2 regions of the Virgibacillus kimchii genome follow, and region 2 is predicted to be linked to the other one. Evidence: a T-box and tRNA genes for the amino acid it is inferred to sense, from the RefSeq annotation. Region 2 holds a T-box; the other holds one or more tRNA genes.
What was found. A T-box is a leader RNA that pairs with one kind of tRNA and senses whether it is charged. The one in region 2 lies ahead of serS (serine--tRNA ligase), so its partner is inferred to be a tRNA-Ser.
Positions count from the first base shown of each region.

Region 1 (9,970 bases), 2.1 Mb from region 2:
AACCAATAGAAGAGCTGAACATTGAAGCCGGCAAAGAACATATGGAGCGAAATGGCATAGAAGATATTGTTGTCCATGCCCCATATATTATTAATATTGGCAATGCCAAAAAACCGGAAACGTTTGAGTTGGGAGTCAATTTCCTCCGTAATGAAATGGATCGGACAGCAGCAATTGGTTCAGGACAAATTGTCCTCCATCCGGGTTCCCATGTTGGAGAAGGTGCAGAAACCGGCATTCGGAAAATTATCGAAGGCCTGAATGAAGTGCTTGAAAAAGATAAGAATGTGCAAATTGCACTTGAAACAATGGCAGGAAAGGGATCCGAAATTGGCAGGACATTTGATGAACTGGCTGCAATTATCGATGGGGTGACCCACAATGAAAACTTGTCCGTATGCTTGGATACATGCCATATTCACGATGCCGGGTACGATGTCGTAAATGATTTTGACGGGGTTTTAAATGAATTTGATAAGATCATTGGAATTGATCGGATTAAAGTGGTTCATGTCAATGACAGCAAAAATGAAAGAGGAGCCCATAAAGACCGCCACGAAAATATTGGATTCGGCCATATTGGGTTTAAAGCACTGCATCATGTCATTTTTCATCCACAACTGGAAAAACTGCCAAAGATCCTGGAAACACCTTATGTCGGAGAAGACAAAAAGAATAAGAAACCACCGTACAAATACGAGATAGAAATGATTAAAGCAGGAGAATTTGATGCAGAGCTAAAAGAAAAAATTATGAATTCCTAAATTTGGAAAGCTGCCCATAAGAACGGGCAGCTTTCTTCATTCAAGCAAATGTTCCAGGCCATACGATTTGATCAGCTCGTGAAATAATTCTTGTGCTTTCTTTGCAGTCTTTTTATCCGTAATACGAGCAAGCTCTTGAAGCATTTGTCGTCTTCCTTCCAAATGAAAAGGGTCAACAGAATTAGTTCTGAGGAATGCTGTAATTTCTTCCGCTTCCTGTCTGTTTAAGGCAAAACCGTATTCCTTTCCATAATAAAGAAGCTCCTCGACACTTACCTGCTTTAATTTTCTGGAAACAAATTCCTTTATAAAAATGGACATTAAACTACTCCTTTTCGATTGACATATTGCTGCTATACTATATGCAATCAAAGCGAAAAAATAAACTTGGCCAGAACGAGGTGGCAAAAAATAACATAATATAAATACAGCTTATCCATAAACTATAAATGCACCTCAACCTGAAGAAAAGGAGGTCTTTGCTATGCCTGAGTTTAACGATAACAATGGTAGGAACGTGCAACAGGCACCAAGACATGGACAAAACGCTGATCGAGATATAGAAAGCGCCAGAAACGAAGAATACGCTGCGGAAATCACTGCTGATGGTCACGATCGTGCGTTGGATAAAGATAATATAAGACACGACGAAGAAATAAATACAACGTATGGCTGGATTGGAATTGCTTTATCCATAATTGCATTCTTCATGTGGCCAATAATTATGGGTGGAGCAGGAATTATTCTCGGTTTTGTTTCCAGAAGCCGTGGTGCAGATACGTTAGGGAACATTGCCATTGCTGCAGGGGCGATCGCTATCGTTATTACCCTATTTATCCTGCCTTTCGTATAAATAAAAGGACTGTTTCCAGGATGGGGACAGTCCTTTTATATTTATGTAAAAAGGAGTTCGAAACAAAATTTAATATAATGGAAAGTAATAAAAATGTCCTGTTTTCAATTGATAGGGGTCAGCATTCGGATTCATTAACTTAAAATCCTCTATAATCCGGTCCATATCCAATACAGTCATTTCTGTTTCATTGATGTTTTCCATGATGGATAAAATAGTGTCTCCATGTTGTACTTTTATATAAACAGCATTATAATTTGTTATAGTGTCATCTTCTTTTCCAGGGTGGGTATTATTTTCTAATGAACCGACATGAAGATCTTTATAAACACTAAATAAAAATAAGAAAACGATGGAATAAATCAATATTTTTTTCATGCTGACACTCCTTTGATGAAACTAAATATAAAAGTATTTCGTATTTACAGGTAGAGGGAAAAGGGGGAATTTATATGGACATCTTTGACTTGCAGTGGATAGCTCTTGTTATCACCGGTTTGGGTACGCTGTTTTTGTTGGGGGAAGTGCTTGTAAATATGCGCGGTTTCTTTGCGTTAATGGGTATCGGTTTTATTACAGTATATTTTACCGCCTATGTTGAAACGAGCTCTTTTATTCTCATGCTTATTATTTACTTTACCGGATTATTACTCATTGTAATCGATGGAAAATTATTAAATGACGGTACACTGGCTACATTGGGGCTGGCCAGCATGCTTATATCAGTTGCTCTTGCAGCACCCGATTTGACAAGTGGTTTATATGCAGTACTGGGTGTTCTGCTTGGTGGTGGCGCTTCCTTTCTGTTTTTAAAAGTATTCAAACGCCGTCAGATGTGGGATAAAATCACGCTGAGAGATCAGCTGACAAAGGAAGCTGGCTATAACTCGATCAATGAATCCTACGAACAATTGGTCAGCCAGGAAGGTATTACTCTGAACGACCTTCGCCCCGTCGGTACAATCAGGATTAATAATAAAGACTATAGTGCCGTTTCCAATGGGCAATGGATTGAAAAGGGTTCCGAAATAAAAGTCGTACAGGTGGATGGCACAAAGATACTTGTAGAAAAAGTAAAGAAGTAACAAAAAAGAAGATAATTTTCCGGATAGGAATATTATCTTTTTTTGTATGATCCCACCCTACATGGATGAGAAAGGAATGGTGGTACATCATAAACATATGAGCCATTGTAAATTCTACGTAAATTTTTGCATAAAAGCTTTACAAATGGTTTATTTTCATTTAATAATTAGATGGTATGCGACAAAATTTCTACAGCGTGACGAAGGGTAGGGCTCGATTTTGGAAATCGATATTCAAACATTAATATTTGAATTTATTGGCGGCCTGGGTATATTTCTCTTGGGTATTAAATATATGGGAGATGGACTGCAAAAGTCAGCCGGAGACCGTTTAAGGGATATCCTTGACCGATTTACCAGCAATCCATTTATGGGTGTATTAGCAGGTATTATAGTCACTATTCTGATCCAAAGCAGTACCGGCACCACGGTATTAACCATTGGCCTGGTGAACGCCGGATTTATGAGTTTCAGACAAGCAATCGGGGTTATTATGGGTGCGAATATCGGAACGACAGTAACTGCATTTATTATTGGTTTTGATCTTGGTGCATACGCATTGCCAATTGTTGCTGCAGGGGCTTTCCTGATATTCTTTTTTAAGCATCAGAAAGTAACTGCTGTTGGACAGGCCGTGTTCGGTTTCGGTGCTCTTTTTTTAGGTCTGGAATTAATGAGCAGTGGAATGTCTCCTTTGCGTCACTTGGATGTTTTTAGGGAATTAACCGTAAGCATGAGTGATACACCTATTTTGGGAGTAGTGATTGGTACTGTATTCACTTTAATTGTGCAAAGTTCCACCGCGACCATAGGTGTGCTGCAGGGATTATATGGGCAGGATGCCATAAGTTTAAGTGCGGCACTTCCAGTGTTGTTTGGTGATAACCTGGGAACGACCATCACGGCGATTTTAGCTTCGATCGGTGCTTCTGTAGCTGCCAGAAGAGCTGCATTTACCCATGTAACCTTTAATTTAATCGGGGCAACCATAGGTGTTTTATTACTTGGATTGTTCACACAGTATGTATCATTTCTCCAGGCCCAATTTAGCTTAAATCCGGAAATGACCATTGCTTTCGCGCATGGAAGCTTTAATATTGTTAACACTATTATTCAGTTTCCATTTATCGGAGCATTAGCCTGGTTTATTACTAAGCTTGTACCAGGTAAAGATGTAATTGTTCAATATAAACCGGTACATCTTGATCCCATTTTTATACAGCAATCATCAACCCTTGCATTGGATCAATCAAAGGCCGAGATTATTCGCATGGGAGAATATGCTTCACAGGGATTGGAAGAAACTGCGAAATATTTAAATACAAACCAGCAGAAGCACGCAGAAATGGCGATGCAAATTGAGGGTGCTCTAAATAATCTGGATCGTAAAATTACTGATTATCTGATTGATATTTCCTCAGGTTCATTGTCAGAACTGGAGAGTGCCAAACATACTGCTTTAATGGACACTGTACGGGATATAGAAAGAATTGGCGATCATTTTGAAAACATCATTGAATTAATCGATTATAAAATATCCAATAAAGTTCAAATGACAAACCAAGCGAATGAAGATTTGAATGAAATGTTCGATTTGACCATTCTTACCGTTAAACAGGCAGTCGAAGCACTGCAGGGAACGGATAGGGAAAAAGCTTTGGCAGTCGTGCAAAAAGAAGACCAAATAGACAAGATGGAAAGAAATTTCCGGAAAAAACATATCATTCGTATGAATGAGGGATTATGCACGGGGTCGGCAGGAATCGTATTTGTCGACATTATCAGCAACCTGGAAAGAATCGGTGATCACGCGGTAAACATTGCTGAAGAGGTATTGGGTGATTAATCCTGATGTATTGAAAAAGAAGAAAAGCAGTCGAATGAATACTTCGTTTGTCTGCTTTTCTTCTAATTACATATATTTCAAAGGTAAACAGAAATCTGTATAAAAAGTGTTGACAGAACCTGTCGAACATGATAAATTATATCTTGTCGCTGTCATAGTGAACGATATTGAAAAAGTAATAATTACTTATTTTTTCCCAATTCAATCCACAGTAGCTCAGTGGTAGAGCAGACCGCTAACATCATCGAATTAACTTCTATGTGCAGGTCTGCGAGGAGTGCAGCTTCAAGAATCATCTTGCAACACGACGAGCAATTTATTGAACAACTTTGCCGAATTAACTGGCAGAAATGCATGTATATATTCCACAGTAGCTCAGTGGTAGAGCAATCGGCTGTTAACCGATCGGTCGTAGGTTCGAATCCTACCTGTGGAGCCATGTGGCGGTGTAGCTCAGCTGGCGAGAGCGTACGGTTCATACCCGTGAGGTCGGGGGTTCGATCCCCTCCGCCGCTACCATTTATAAAAACATACGGCGGTCGTGGCGAAGTGGTTAACGCACCGGATTGTGGCTCCGGCATACGTGGGTTCGATCCCCACCGGTCGCCCCATTTAATTAAAAAAATAAGGACCCTTAGCTCAGCTGGTTAGAGCTATCGGCTCATAACCGATCGGTCGCAGGTTCGAGTCCTGCAGGGTCCACCATAATTCCTTGGAGGTATACCCAAGTCTGGCTGAAGGGATCGGTCTTGAAAACCGACAGGCGGGTCAAACCGCGCGGGGGTTCGAATCCCTCTACCTCCTCCATACATAACAATTTCAGATGAAAATTCAGATCGAGTAAGGCTCGGTAGCTCAGTCGGTAGAGCAACGAGCAAAGCTTCTTCCGATTAAGCTTCGAGTAACTCCGAAGCACATAACATCCATGAATAAACTGGAAGATGCAGGAGTAACAGGCCGCCTGCTTCATCGATCAACTACCATGTGCAGGCCTGCGAGGACTGCCGCATCACCGAAAACGCATGCAAAACGACGGGCAACCTTTCGTGACTGCTATGCTCCATAGTAAATACTACTTTAAAATTGGCTCGGTAGCTCAGTCGGTAGAGCAAGGGACTGAAAATCCCTGTGTCGGCGGTTCGATTCCGTCCCGAGCCATCTTGCAAAACAAGCAACTTGCTTGTTTTTTTGTTTCCGCCATAAAAGTGGATGACATATTGGAATACAGTTTCATTCATGAAATAAAAAGGTATAGCTATGATAACCAGGTGTTAATCTTATGCATATAATTTGCAAGAAGTGATATGCTTTGATAATCTTGGATTAAAGGGTGAATTTTCATTCCTTTTAATAAAATCATTTATTAGAGGAGGAAGTAAATCATGGCAAAATTTGAATTACCGGAATTACCATACGCATACGATGCTTTAGAACCTACAATCGATAAAGAAACGATGAACATTCACCACACAAAGCATCACAACACTTATGTTACAAAGCTAAACGCTGCTTTGGAAGGGCATGCGGATCTTCAGGACAAATCCCTGGAGGAGCTTTTATCCAATCTTGATGCAGTACCTGAAAGTGCCCGCACAGCTGTTAGAAATAATGGTGGAGGACATGCAAACCATACATTATTCTGGAAAATTATGTCTCCTAACGGTGGCGGCGAACCATCTGGAGAGCTGGCAGATAAAATCAACAGTAAATTTGGCAGCTTTGAGAAGTTTAAGGAAGAGTTTGAAGCTGCTGCTGCAGGTCGTTTTGGATCCGGCTGGGCATGGTTGGTCCTTGACAACGGAGAAGTGGCTATTACAAGCACACCTAACCAGGATACACCTGTAATGGAAGGTAAAACACCATTATTGGGCCTTGATGTCTGGGAGCATGCCTATTATCTGAAATACCAAAACAAACGTCCTGAATATGCAAAAGCATTTTGGAATGTCGTGAACTGGGACGAAGTAGAAAAAAACTATAATGAAGCAAAATAATAATATGGTTAATTAATAAAGGGAGTATGTGGATTTTTTATTCACGTACTCCTTTTTGCGTGTATAGAAAGCTGTATGCTGGTGTATCATTAGCCGATTTCACATTACAAGTACCCATGCATCTTATTCGATCCGCCTGCTGCATATCTCACTCTTTATTGTTCAAACTAAAAGAAGAGAACAAAAAGGAGTATGGATATGCGAAAAAGTCTTTCATTTATGGATGATATAGATATAAATAAAGATCTGATCTTGCTGTTGGTTATTGGCGGCCTTTATTCATTGGGAATTTTTCTGTCCAATACATTTGTCAATATTTATTTATGGAGACAGTCGGGAGATTATATTACGATAGCTATGTATAATTTGGCTATATTTATATTCCAGCCAATTACATTTATTTTGGCAGGGAAGATTGCCAAAAAGATTGACAGGGTTATTGTACTGCGATTGGGTGTTATTTTCCTTTCTCTTTTTTTTCTGGCTGTTCTACTGATAGGAGACCAGGCAACCAAATATAACTTTATGTTGGGGAGTATCCTTGGGATTGGTTACGGGTTTTACTGGCTGGCCTTTAATGTGCTTACTTTTGAGATTACAGAACCGGAAACGCGGGATTTTTTTAATGGGTTCTTAGGTGTACTCCAGTCTTTCGGTGGTATGATCGGTCCGATATTGGCGGGGACCATTATTGCAAAAATGGAGGATACGATAGGTTATACAGTCATATTTACAATTTCCTTCATATTATTCATTTGTGCAGTTGCCGGCAGCTTCTTTTTGAACAGAAGGCAAGCTGAAGGAAGTTTTCATTTTAGAAGGATTTTGCAGGAAAGGCATAATAATAATAACTGGAAAAGAATTTTGTATGCAAACACCTTTCAAGGTTTGAGAGAAGGAATATTCGCTTTTATCATTGCCATATGGGTCTTCCTTATCACGCAGAGTGAATTTGCTCTGGGGACTTTCAATTTAGTCTTATCCGGTTTATCCCTTTTATTTTATTTTGCTGCAACTAAATTTATTAAGCCTGCTTTAAGGAAAAAAGCAATTCTGACCGGATCACTCATCCTTTATTTTTCCATTTTTATCATTTTATTTGATATCAATTATTTTCGGCTGATTATATATGCTATTTTAATCGGAGTTGCCTATCCGATTATTAATGTGCCTTATATATCATTAACCTATGATGTTATAGGTAAGGCCTGGAAAGCAAAGGATTTCAGGGTGGAATATATTGTTGTACGGGAATTGTTCATTAATATCGGCAGAGTAACTTCCATTTCTGTATTTCTTCTTGCTGTTTCTTTGTTCGATGCGGAGACGGTTATCCCATATTTACTGGCTGTTTTTGGCTTGGGGCCGATATTCATTTATTTATTTTCCAAAAATATTCATTTAGGCAGCAAGCAAAAGAAAGAGGTATTAATTAAAGAACAGATTACCGACGAAAAAAATAGATAAACAGGTTAGAATTTGGGAAATTACGTGCTATAATTATATTTATGATACTTGAAGCATTTGGGGGAGAAGAAAAGAATGGTTAAAAGAAAAAAGAAGAAAAAGGCACAACTTCCCTTTCGTATAAACATACTATTTTTTATCGTATTTTTATTATTCTCCGTGCTGATTATGCAGCTTGGGGTTGTTCAAATATTACAGGGACAGGATTTTCAGGATGAAATTGAACGTACGATTCAGGATACAACCAAGATTCCTGTCCCCCGGGGGAAAATTTATGACAGCAATCATAATGTCATTGTGGACAACAAGCCGTTATATTCCATTACTTATACGCCGGCAAAAGGAACACAGGCTGATGACCGGCTTGAAATTGCTGTGGAGCTGGCAGAGCTTATATCGATGGACAGTGAAGATGACCTGAAAGGGATTACCGAAAGGGATAAGCAGGAATATTGGTATTTAAACAACCAGGATGATGCTGAAGAAAGGCTTAGAGAGTCCGATATTGACACATCCGATTTGAGCAATGCAGAGGTATACAACGAAACACTGGAGTTAATTACGGAAGAGGAATATGAAGATGTTACTGAGAAGGATCTTGAAATTATTGCCATAAAAAAGGAACTTGATAAAGCTTATTCATTAACACCGCAAATCATTAAAAATGAAGATGTAACACCGGAAGAATATGCCCGGGTTGCCGAGAATCTGGACAGGCTCCCGGGAGTTAATGCAACAACAGACTGGGATCGCGATTATCCGTATGGAAATACATTAAGGAACATACTCGGATCGATTACAACCCAGGAGCAGGGGATCCCACGGGAGGAAGAAGACCAATATTTAACGAGAGGTTACTCTCGGAATGATCGTGTGGGCCGAAGCGGTCTGGAAACATATTATGAGGATTTGCTCCGTGGAAGGAAAGAACAAATTCAATATACAACAACAAGTGACGGCAGAGTGATTGAAACAGAAACTGTAGTGGAAGGGGAAAGAGGAAAGGATCTCGTATTGACCATTGATATGGAATTCCAGGAGGAAGTGGACAATATTGTCCAGGAGGAACTGGAAGCAGCCATTAATAAGCATCCATATCAAAATCAATATTTGCAGGATGCACTTGCCGTTGTAATTAATCCAAAAACCGGTGAGCTTCTTGCAGTGAGCGGTCAAACGTATGATCATGATGAAAGGGAAGTCAGTAATGCTGAACAAAAGATTTTATATGATGCGCATGCTCCTGGGTCTACTGTCAAAGGTGCAACTGTACTTGCGGGCTATGAGTCAGGAGTTATTTCACCGGGCCAAACATTTTATGACAGCCCGATCAATATTGCCGGCACACCAAGCAAAGGATCTTACAGTACACTAGGTCCGGTAAATGATTATTCTGCATTAAGCAGATCATCCAACGTTTATATGTTTTATATTGCTTTGAAAATGGGCGGGGAACATCGTTATCCTTTTCCGGAAAACAGTACGGCCAGTTTTAATACAAGTGCTTTTCAGGAAATGCGCAACTATTTCCGTCAGTTTGGCCTTGGCGCCAGGACAGGGATTGATTTTCCATTTGAAAGTACTGGTTACGAAGGACCGGTAAGAAATGATCCGGGACTTTTAATGGACACCGCAATAGGACAGTATGACACTTATACCGCCATGCAATTGGCTCAATATATTGCAACTATTGCCAATGACGGCTACCGTGTTCGTCCGCATTTTCTCAAGGAAGCCCGCAACCCGGTTTCCTCTGATGATGAATTGGGACCTGTTTATCGCAGTACAAATACAGAGGTAATGAACCGTATTCAGATGGATCAATCAGAAATTGAACGTGTGCAGGAAGGTTTTCGCCGGGCATTTCAATTTTCTGAAGGCACAGGGTACGAACATTGGCAGAACAAAGATTATAACCCTGCCGGAAAGACCGGAACTGCAGAGACTGAGTACTATCTTGA
Region 1 covers NZ_AP043951.1:1,061,822-1,071,791, reverse strand. The annotation lists gene ACZ42C_RS05450 (deoxyribonuclease IV) at 1-764, shown strand, start outside; gene ACZ42C_RS05445 (DUF2624 domain-containing protein) at 801-1,085, opposite strand; gene ACZ42C_RS05440 (hypothetical protein) at 1,249-1,617, shown strand; gene ACZ42C_RS05435 (hypothetical protein) at 1,687-1,995, opposite strand; gene ACZ42C_RS05430 (NfeD family protein) at 2,070-2,702, shown strand; gene ACZ42C_RS05425 (Na/Pi cotransporter family protein) at 2,923-4,548, shown strand; tRNA gene ACZ42C_RS05420 (tRNA-Asn) at 4,913-4,987, shown strand; tRNA gene ACZ42C_RS05415 (tRNA-Met) at 4,991-5,067, shown strand; tRNA gene ACZ42C_RS05410 (tRNA-His) at 5,084-5,159, shown strand; tRNA gene ACZ42C_RS05405 (tRNA-Ile) at 5,177-5,253, shown strand; tRNA gene ACZ42C_RS05400 (tRNA-Ser) at 5,263-5,355, shown strand; tRNA gene ACZ42C_RS05395 (tRNA-Phe) at 5,634-5,706, shown strand; gene ACZ42C_RS05390 (superoxide dismutase) at 5,931-6,542, shown strand; gene ACZ42C_RS05385 (MFS transporter) at 6,741-8,009, shown strand; gene ACZ42C_RS05380 (peptidoglycan D,D-transpeptidase FtsI family protein) at 8,085-9,970, shown strand, end outside.
Region 1: it has a tRNA-Ser gene. The T-box ahead of serS (serine--tRNA ligase) is inferred to sense a tRNA for this amino acid. The anticodon was not compared.

Region 2 (9,970 bases):
CCCGCTATCTCTTCCTGAGTTAATATTGTTATCAATATTAATTGCTCCAGCACCAGTACCTATAGTGATTGTAGAAATCTGATCAAAGGACCAATTATCAGGTAACGGGAACCCTAAATTTCCACTAAAACCAGTCGATAGCCCACTAACAAAACTATAATCTGCGTATCCTCTTTCAGACACCTGTATACATGCATTTCGGGGACCATAAATACCGATATTATACTGATTTCCCATATCATTTTTAGCTGCGTTTAAACCCGAAAAATGAGGTATAATGGCATTAGTAATTTCATGGCCTAATACATCAAAATCTACAGCGAAATATATAGTTGTACCCTCCGGAAATCCATATGAGGCTGCTGCTTGGAAAGCATTTTGATAATCTTCATAACCTTGATTGTATGAAAAGTTACTTGCATTGGCATGGCTTTCTTGGAAAATCGGATACACAGACAACCCCGCATTAAAAATGGTTTGTAACTCATCAGGCTGCAATCGTTTATTTAGTCCACCTGGAACGTTTGTCAGATAGCGACCTATAATAACATATCCCTCATCTACAAGTGTTTGTGCTCTTGCTGGTGTCACTTCTGTTATTCCATCACTAGCTGTACCCCTGCGATCTGGATCACCTGTACTAATAAGTGCTGAAAGCCAAGTCTGTTTTCCCGCTATCCCGTCAACATCTAGGGCGGTAAATTCTTGAAATTCCATTACTGTTTGCATCGTTCCATTACCATAAATCCCATCAAATATGCCAACACTATAACCATTAAAATACAGAGCATATTGAAACAATTCAACAAAACTCCCTGCATTCCCAACCCCCAAGGTTGGAAGCGATTCTCTAGTCGTTGGTCCAACTGTACCTGTTTGTTCACCGGCAGGGATGCCAATTTCAGTTTGTAAAGCATAAACTAGCGCTTGATTTGTTTGTCTTTGGTAATGACCATCACAAGGCTGCACTCCTGAATATTGATAATAGTTATTATTTAATGTTCGCTGAATTTCTCTTACCTGGGCATCTCCTCAAGGGGGTAGTACGTATGCATCCATAGTTAAGAATGCTTTAAATACGTGAACGTAAACTACTCCATCTTGTTGTGGTAATCCAGCATCTTGTTGTAATCCTATAACTGCTTGTTCAGTTGCTGGACCAAAATCTCCATTAAACCCCCCTGGATTATACCCTTTACACCAACACGCCCCTTGGAGAATTTGAACAATATTTCTTCCTTGGGTTGTATCAGGTACGTTACCTAAGGACATTTCTCCAAATTCTCTGTATGCAGCTTCAGTACCTGGCCCAAAATTATTCGCTGTATCTGTTATTCCTAATTCAATTTGCAACGCTCGAGTTAAAGCATATACTGTACTCCAACCTGTCCGTCCATTTTCTGGAATTCTGTTTGACCCGGGATGATCCCCATAGTTTTCATTTACCCACTCCTGAACTGCTAATACCATCTCATCCACATTACTTCCTCCCTCGTGTTATTGTTTGAACCCTTTTTAAACTCTCAGTTTATATAATACGGGAGCTTATCTGCGCAAAAGTAACGAAAAAGTATACATAAAGTATTCTGGTGGCAACCATCCAATAATACATATTTTAATTGAGATAACTCTAACAGAATTAGAAAATCAATCTCCTTTATTTTTAAGTCTTTTGATAACTGCAGATAATTCTAATATCACTTTTTCCAAACCATCTAGCTTACGTTCAAATCGGGCAAACAGATACACAGTTATAGCAATAGGGAATCCAAAATTACCTACTATGCTGATCCAAGTCGGAATGTCTTCTGTTGCCATTTAATCCACCTCCCTACCAGACTCACCAATGCCAGAAAAAGCAACCAAAAAAACCGAACATATAATAAGAAAGCAACCCTCCCAAAGTTAAAAAAGAGGGTTGCTTTAATCTTTTAAGCTGACCTTCTAACCATGAAGGTTCCTGTGATATTTTGTCTCTCGGCGCTTGGGTGGGTATCATAACCAAAATACCCTTTAATTCGATATACTCCTGACGGTTTCCCATGCAAAGTGAAAGATCTGGTTGTGCTTCTGGTGAAAGAACCACTAATAAGCTCTTCGGCTACCCAACTACCTCCTACCTGGCGCTCCAAAGTGAGCGTGTAATTGAATGGCCTACCGCCCCAATCATAGCCTGGACTCATAGAAAACTGTATTATTGATGCACCCGGATTGTAGGAACTGTAATCAGTACTACCATTTACGGCAATGTATTTATCGACAATACCCCAATTATAATTTTGCTCCTGCGAAAAGTGAGCCATATAACATCCTCCTTTTTTTGATACTCGTATCGATACTAGATCAATCTAACCAAAACCACCTTTTTGATATGGACGGTTACCCAGGTTGCGACCACTAAAGGGGTTGGCTTATTACTACAATAACAAGTTTTTTGACTGCTTTTATCCCTCAAAAAGTAATGAAAAACTCCACCCTTATACCTTTTAGTCAAAAAAAACGCCAACCTATTAAGATTGACGTTTTGTAAAGACTTATTTATATGTCGATACCCCAAGCTATGCTTATATTATTTCTTTGAATAATCAATTCCTGGTGTTTTATCTTCCTCATTTATTGGGACACCTGTTTCATCAACTTCTATGTCCTTAGCTTCCCCATCAAAATACTCTAATAAATCATGTACAATTTGGTGGATGTCATCTAAAATCGGATCGCCTTTCCCTGCATTTTGTTCAATAGCCTGATTTGTCAAATCAATGGCTTTTTGCAACTCATCCTTTTTTTCACCATCATATTGGATTGCAGTTAATAGTCCCTTTACTCCATACAAATGATCTTGGAAAAGATCTTGATTTATAGGTTTACCACCGTTATTAAAAGAGGCATTATACGTTATAACTGCTATTTCTGTATGAGCCAATCGTAAATTATCGTTAGTTGGATATCGAATAGGACCATCTTTTCCTCTTGCAGCCAAATCGGGCCTTTCATCATTATCCATCCTGTTGGTTTCTATATCCTCTTTGGGCACTGGCTCACTTTCTCTATCTGCATTTGTCGTATCATTACTCACTACGAATACCAAAATAACGGTCACAGCTAATAATAATACAAATGATGTTAACTTTCGCACGGGATCACATCTCCTTGTAAATTCAATCACTCGCTCAGATTTACTATGATTCAAAAATCCAGTTTTTCACCTTTTATAATTTTTTTGGTCTCCTCTATCGTAACGTCTACTGCGTTTTTTTCTTGATCGAAACGGGGGTTAATATCTAAATTAGAAAGGTTACCATGAAAGACTTTACTTTATGTTTTTTTCTAATTGGCTATGTATTTTTTTAAGTTCATTGTAATATTGGTCTGGATCTTCAGCATTTTCAAATCCATCAGTAACTTTTATCCCATCATCTACTAACTGCTGTAATTCGTTTGGTACTTCCCCAGCATCATTATAGTATTTTAAATAATTAGTTGAGGTCACAACCAAATGATATTTGAAATTCTCCGTTGTATATATGTCTTTCATTTCGGTTTCACCGTTAAAATTCTTTACCATATTTGAAACATATTCTTCAAATGAACTATATTCAGGAACGACTATCCCCATTTCTGTATCTTTTTTGAGTGTCTTTTTTATATCAGGATCATTATTATTTTCTTTCATTGGTTTGCCCTTTTTAATATAATTTTTTTGCTCAACCATAGCTGGATCGCCCATAGCTGTTTTTTCCCCATTCAAATTAACAAAAGCGCCTAATAGCATCACTGTTATAAAAACAAAAGCCATCGTTAATCCAGTTATAAACAGCCACTTTATACTTTTCTTTGATTTCATAAAACCCCTCCTAAAAAAAACAGCTTACATACATATTATTATTTAATAATTACAAATTCAAGTATTAATAAAGCCGAAGGGTCCCCTCCGGCTTTATTCCTACCATCTTGTTGAATATGTTGTAACCTGGTGACCCATAGAATAACCTATTTCATAGTCTGTATCACACCATAAATTACTTGCACCATGTTCAATTGCAGAATGATAAACTCCATTTTTAATATACCCTGTAATATACAACCTATAAGGGTGTGATTCTCCACCTTGGGAATTGTTATTCGAAGGGATCACAACTCTATCACCAGAGTAAATATACTCAACACGACTTGTTCCTCTGAAGATTCGACACCTACGCCTTACTCTGAATGTTTGTCCGATGTCTGTTATAGAATCAGCAGTATGTGTTGTATATGCTGCTGAAGTGCCACCCGCCTCTGGATTGGTATAAATGGTTCCAAATCTTGGTCCTGTTGGGGAATAAAAATGAATCCTGTAAGCATGAACATCGCGCTCACCTTGAGCATACAATCGGTTAAACAATTCATTTTGCAATAAAGTACCTACTTGCGTCCTTTGGCCAGAAGGTGCGTCCCTATCCCAAACTGGGATATTTTGACCATAGGTATTGATGTGAATATTGTAAGCCATTTTTTACATTCTCCTTTTTTCTGTTTTTTGTTTTGGTGCGGATATCGATATCAGACCAATCTGACCACAACACCCCTTTTTATTAATAACAAGATCAATATTATCGTGGACGGTTACCCAGGCTGCGACCACTCAAGGGTATTGCTTATTAATAGAATAACAAGTTTTTTTGCTGTCTATATCCCCCAAAAAGTAATGAAAAACTACACCCTTTTTCTAAACTTAACAACAGACTTTCTTCAACTATTTTGCTGGAGTACCTTTTTGTTTTTTTTCACTTTAAACATTAAAATCTTTTTAAAGTAAAAGAACGTCAATATTAAATAATTGACGTTTTGTAAAGATTTATTTTTTTTATTAAATACACACCGTATGAAAGAGCGTTAGACATACGGTGCGCCCCTCTGTACGTATGATATGCAGCAAACATTTGTTATTATTATATACGTATGGTGTACAACATGTCATAAGTCATACAAAGTAAATACCGTGCGGCATACCGCACCGATAAATCGAACAAAAGCGAAAATCAAAAGGAGCGTTCTATAATGAAAAATACATCTTTATCGAAAACTAATAAGTCAAATAAAACACCGGCACGTCTTAACGAAGGTGCCTACTACCCGACCAAGAACATGCTCGCCGATATGGTTAAACAATTCCAGGCGCCAGTTACACGTCGTGCGATCCGCCCCGGATTTCTTGCACGAACAGACGGCTTCGATGTAGATCAAACGGTCAAAGATCTGGAAAACACGCCAGGTCAGGAAGGGCTTCTCTCCCGCCTGCTCAGTGTGAGCGATTTGACTGAGAAAGTATATAATCGTTTCGGCGAAAATGCAAACAGTCTATATAACTGGTACCCGGCAGTTGGAAAAGCACTTGCTAAAAGCAATACCGAGCTCAAATATAAACATTACCCCATGCCCAAGGTTAGAATTCATATATATTGAAGAAATGCTTTATATTCAATAACACCTAATTATTTCATATTATTTAGATGAAAAGTAATTTATGGTTTATTATGAATATACATTATAAATGAAGCTATATAAACTTTATAAGCAATGAAGGTTATCAATTATAATTAAATGATTTGTTTTTCTGTCAGCATTAACTGTACTTTTATTATCAACTTGTAGCAATATCGACGAATTATCGGGGAAAACTTTCGATGTTAGCGAAAGATCAAACCCTAACGATCCTGCTAATCATCACTCTATAATGACATTAGAATTTTTAGATGGAAAAATAATCACTAATTCTCTTGATGGTGAAGAAGGGATATATGAGCTGAAAGATGACAAACTGGTGGTTCAGTTTGAAAATGAGAATGAGTCTTTAGAAATAGAATTCACATTTTAAGAAGGTAATAAAGAGCTTAACGAGAATTTAACAGAGATCAGTCATTCAGATTTCCAAATTGAAGATTCAGATCAAGTAAGCAAATATAAAGGATTAGTCTTAGATTTATCAAGACCTTATGTTACATTTGTAGAAAAAAAAGTTGAACAAAAAGTGATACCAGTAGTGTTTTGGCGAGCACCACTTTTTTAATGATGAAATTTAACCTATGTCACCGTTAGCAGAATACCCCTCTATATAGAGTTAGGATATTTACCAATGGAAGTGAATTAAAAAGCAATACTGCTACTAATCAAGTTCGAAAACTCTTCATATAACTATAATGCAAATCTACCTCTTCTTACTGTTCTTCTTCTGGATCAAGTTCACGTGGCGGCACAGCGTGTAAATACAATGTACCTCTGTAATTCGTTTTAAGAATTGCACCTGGTAGTTCTTCAAAACTTTGTAAGTACAAATACCCACCATAATTTCCTACCGTACGCCATATTTGATCTGGGAATGTTACTAACCCTCTTTCCCAGTCGCGCACGGGATGATCTATATGAGCATATTCTACTATAGAATTAGTGCTTTGCAATTCAACACCATTACTATCAATCTGGTTTGCACTAGCTCCTTGATTAACAAGTACAATAGAGCCAAATAGCAGGAATATGAACGCTAATAATTTAGTTAAAAATTTCATTCCTTATACTCCTCATCTTTAGCTGGTGGAATCGGCATGTGTCCGTCACAAGCGAATAAAAACCCTGAATATACATAGTGTCCCAGCCCTGTATTTGTGTCAGTATATATATACCCCTCAAAACATTCTAAATATCTTGTAGTTCTTATAAACATCGAACGCTCTTCATATGGTATTGGTGAGTCTCATACCATATTCTTGTAACCGGAGCATATTCTGGGTCAACCACGCTTTGTTTATTCAATAGGGTAATGGAAATATAATTTCATATACTGGCAATACAACATTAATTAAATATTGGCTACATCAAAATCCGGTATTTAGACAGAAGGGATACACAGAAATATGTAATGTATTTTTGGTTATGGTAAAATGATGTTAAGTATAAGTTGAAGGGATGATTTGATGGCCATTCCAAGCGAAGAAGAAAGAAAATACTCGTACGCTGATTATCTCACATGGGATGAAGGAGAAAGAGTGGAGTTAATAGACGGGGAAATTTTCAATATGTCACCTGCTCCTTCACGCAAACATCAACATGTTCTCAGAGAATTATCTGCAGCCTTTACGGATTTCCTGCGAGATAAAGAATGTGAAGTATATTTTGCACCATTTGATGTAAGGTTGCTAACGGAAAACAAACAGGTTGATGAAATAGATAATGTCGTACAGCCCGATTTGTCAATGGTGTGCGATAAAGAAAAACTGGATGATAAAGGCTGTAATGGGTCACCGGATTTGATCATTGAAGTTATTTCTCCTTCCTCTGTGAAATTGGACCGCTGGAAGAAATATCAGCTTTATGAAAAAGCTGGTGTAAAAGAGTACTGGCTTGTAGATCCAGTTAATGATGCTGTGGAAAAACATGTTTTAATTGACGGTCATTATCAATTTCAAGGAGTCTTTACAAAAAATGACTCCGTTTCCGCTCATGTTTTAAGTGGATTGGAATTAGATCTGGAGCAAATTTTCCGGATGTAATGTGTCAGGGTAAACAAATCAGATCCGAATAACACTTGCATTAAGCTTTTAAATCAGATATGATATATTTTAAATTAACAGCAAAGTTATGACAGGAAGCAGTAGCAGTACCACTTTCCTAAGAGAGTCGATGGCTGGTGAAAATCGATGTGAGTGTATTGTGAATCCATCCTTGAACTGGTTTATGAAAAGTGAAGGCATTCCTTCATCTGTAAATAAACCCGGTCTGGTGCCGTTAACAATCATGAGCCGGAAGATATTTTTCTTCAACAAGGGTGGCAACGCGGGAAATACAACTCTCGTCCCTATATTAGGGATGGGAGTTTTTTAATGCAATAAAATCATATAAGGAGGAAAAGCCATGCTGGACATGAAATACCTAAGAAATAATTTGCAGGAAGTGAAAGAAAAGCTTTCCCATCGAGGAGAGGATTTATCAGAACTGAACAAATTCGAGGAATACGATGAAAAGCGGAGAAATTTAATTTCTGAAACAGAAGAACTGAAAGCAAAAAGAAATGAAGCATCCAAGCAAATTTCTGTACTGAAAAAAGAGAAAAAAGATGCAGAGCCAGCAATTCAGAAAATGCGTGCTGTTGGGGATAAAATCTCTGCTTTGGACAAAGAATTAAAAGAAGTAGAGGAAAGCCTGAACTATATGCTGCTTTCCATCCCGAATATTCCTCATGAAAGTGTGCCAATCGGGGAAGATGAAGAGGACAATGTGGTGGAAAGAAAATGGGGAGAAGAACCGGAATTCCCATTTGAAGCACAGCCTCATTGGGATGTGGCCACCAATCTGGATATTGTGGATTTTGATCGTGCAGGTAAAGTAACCGGAAGCCGCTTTGTATTTTATAAAGGCCTGGGAGCAAGACTGGAACGTGCCTTAATTAATTTCATGATGGATTTGCATGCCGATCAGCATGGTTACACAGAAATGCTTCCGCCGCAAATGGTAAACAGACAAAGCATGACGGGAACAGGACAGCTGCCGAAATTTGAAGAGGATGCATTTCTCATTGAGGATATGGATTATTTTCTTATTCCAACTTCCGAAGTTCCTGTCACCAATTATCACCGGGATGAAATTTTAATGGATCTACCGAAAAAATATGTGGCCTACAGCGCTAATTTCCGCTCTGAAGCAGGTTCTGCGGGAAGGGATACCCGCGGGTTAATCCGTCAGCACCAGTTCAACAAAGTGGAGCTCGTGCATTTTGTAAAACCGGAAGAATCCTATGAGGTGCTGGAAACACTGACAAACGATGCGGAAAAAGTATTGCAGCTATTGAATCTGCCGTATCGTGTCATGCGGATGTGTACTGGGGATCTGGGCTTTACTGCTGCAAAAAAATACGATATTGAGGTATGGATCCCGGCACAAAACACGTACAGGGAGATTTCTTCCTGCTCCAACTTTGAGGATTTCCAGGCAAGGCGGGCAGGCATCCGTTTTCGGAGAGAAGCAAATGGAAAACCGGAATATGTGCATACATTAAACGGTTCCGGACTTGCCATCGGCCGTACTGTTGCTGCTATTTTGGAGAATTACCAGCAGGAAGACGGCTCCGTGAAAGTACCCGAAGCATTGCAGCCGTATATGGGTGGTGTGGAAGTGATTAAATAACAATATAGATACATTAATTTCTATGATAAACACAATTTCTTTATAATCATATCGTGCTTTGAGAGTCCTACGACTAAAGTCGCAAGCCCTAAACCTTAAGATTTAACGGGTGGGATTCTTGAGTGACTAAGCGTTCACAATCCATTTCTGTTTTGAACAGTCCTCAAGATTGGGGTATCTCATTACCCCTCCCTATCCTGTGCGTATAGCAGATAGGGCTACGGTACTACGACCATACTTACAGCTTTTTTCGTTCGATATATTTTAACGTCTTTTGTTTTACGACACATATCGTTTTATGAACAACATGAGTTGAGTCGCCCAACCTCATACGATATTCAATTTTCAATGAACGAGAATGAATTAAAGACTTTTACTTGTATTTGTATTCAAAATATCGTATTTTCAGACATCTAAGGCAGCAAAAGCTACCCCTTGTCTGAGTGGAAATTCGTCCATCTCTAAAGAGGGGTACGTCCTTCATGGGCTTTCTTTTCACATAAATTTGTAAGAAGAGAAACGTTTATAAGGTCCTGAAAATAATTAAATTAGGTGGTATAATGGGGAGAAAATAACAAGGTGGTGTTTTAAATGAGGGTTAACCGTGAAGAACTAAAAAGGTTAATTGATTTTATACACGAAGAAGATACAGCTGAGGTATATGATTTTATAGAATATTTAAACATAAAACGGGAAAGAGATGCCATTGAGCAAATGAATTTAGACCTTTTATCTAAGGATAAAGATCTCGTCCGCCAAATAAAGAAAAGTAAGGAAGATCGTGAAAATGGTCGTATTTATGATCAAGAACAGG
Region 2 covers NZ_AP043951.1:3,145,314-3,155,283, forward strand. The annotation lists gene ACZ42C_RS15010 (glycoside hydrolase domain-containing protein) at 1-969, opposite strand, end outside; gene ACZ42C_RS15015 (peptidoglycan-binding domain-containing protein) at 1,033-1,470, opposite strand; gene ACZ42C_RS15020 (YvrJ family protein) at 1,648-1,818, opposite strand; gene ACZ42C_RS15025 (hypothetical protein) at 1,932-2,303, opposite strand; gene ACZ42C_RS15030 (hypothetical protein) at 2,570-3,136, opposite strand; gene ACZ42C_RS15035 (hypothetical protein) at 3,311-3,844, opposite strand; gene ACZ42C_RS15040 (hypothetical protein) at 3,944-4,492, opposite strand; gene ACZ42C_RS15045 (hypothetical protein) at 5,041-5,445, shown strand; gene ACZ42C_RS15050 (hypothetical protein) at 6,198-6,545, opposite strand; gene ACZ42C_RS15055 (Uma2 family endonuclease) at 6,951-7,526, shown strand; T-box leader at 7,606-7,836, shown strand; gene serS (serine--tRNA ligase) at 7,888-9,156, shown strand; gene ACZ42C_RS15065 (hypothetical protein) at 9,748-9,970, shown strand, end outside.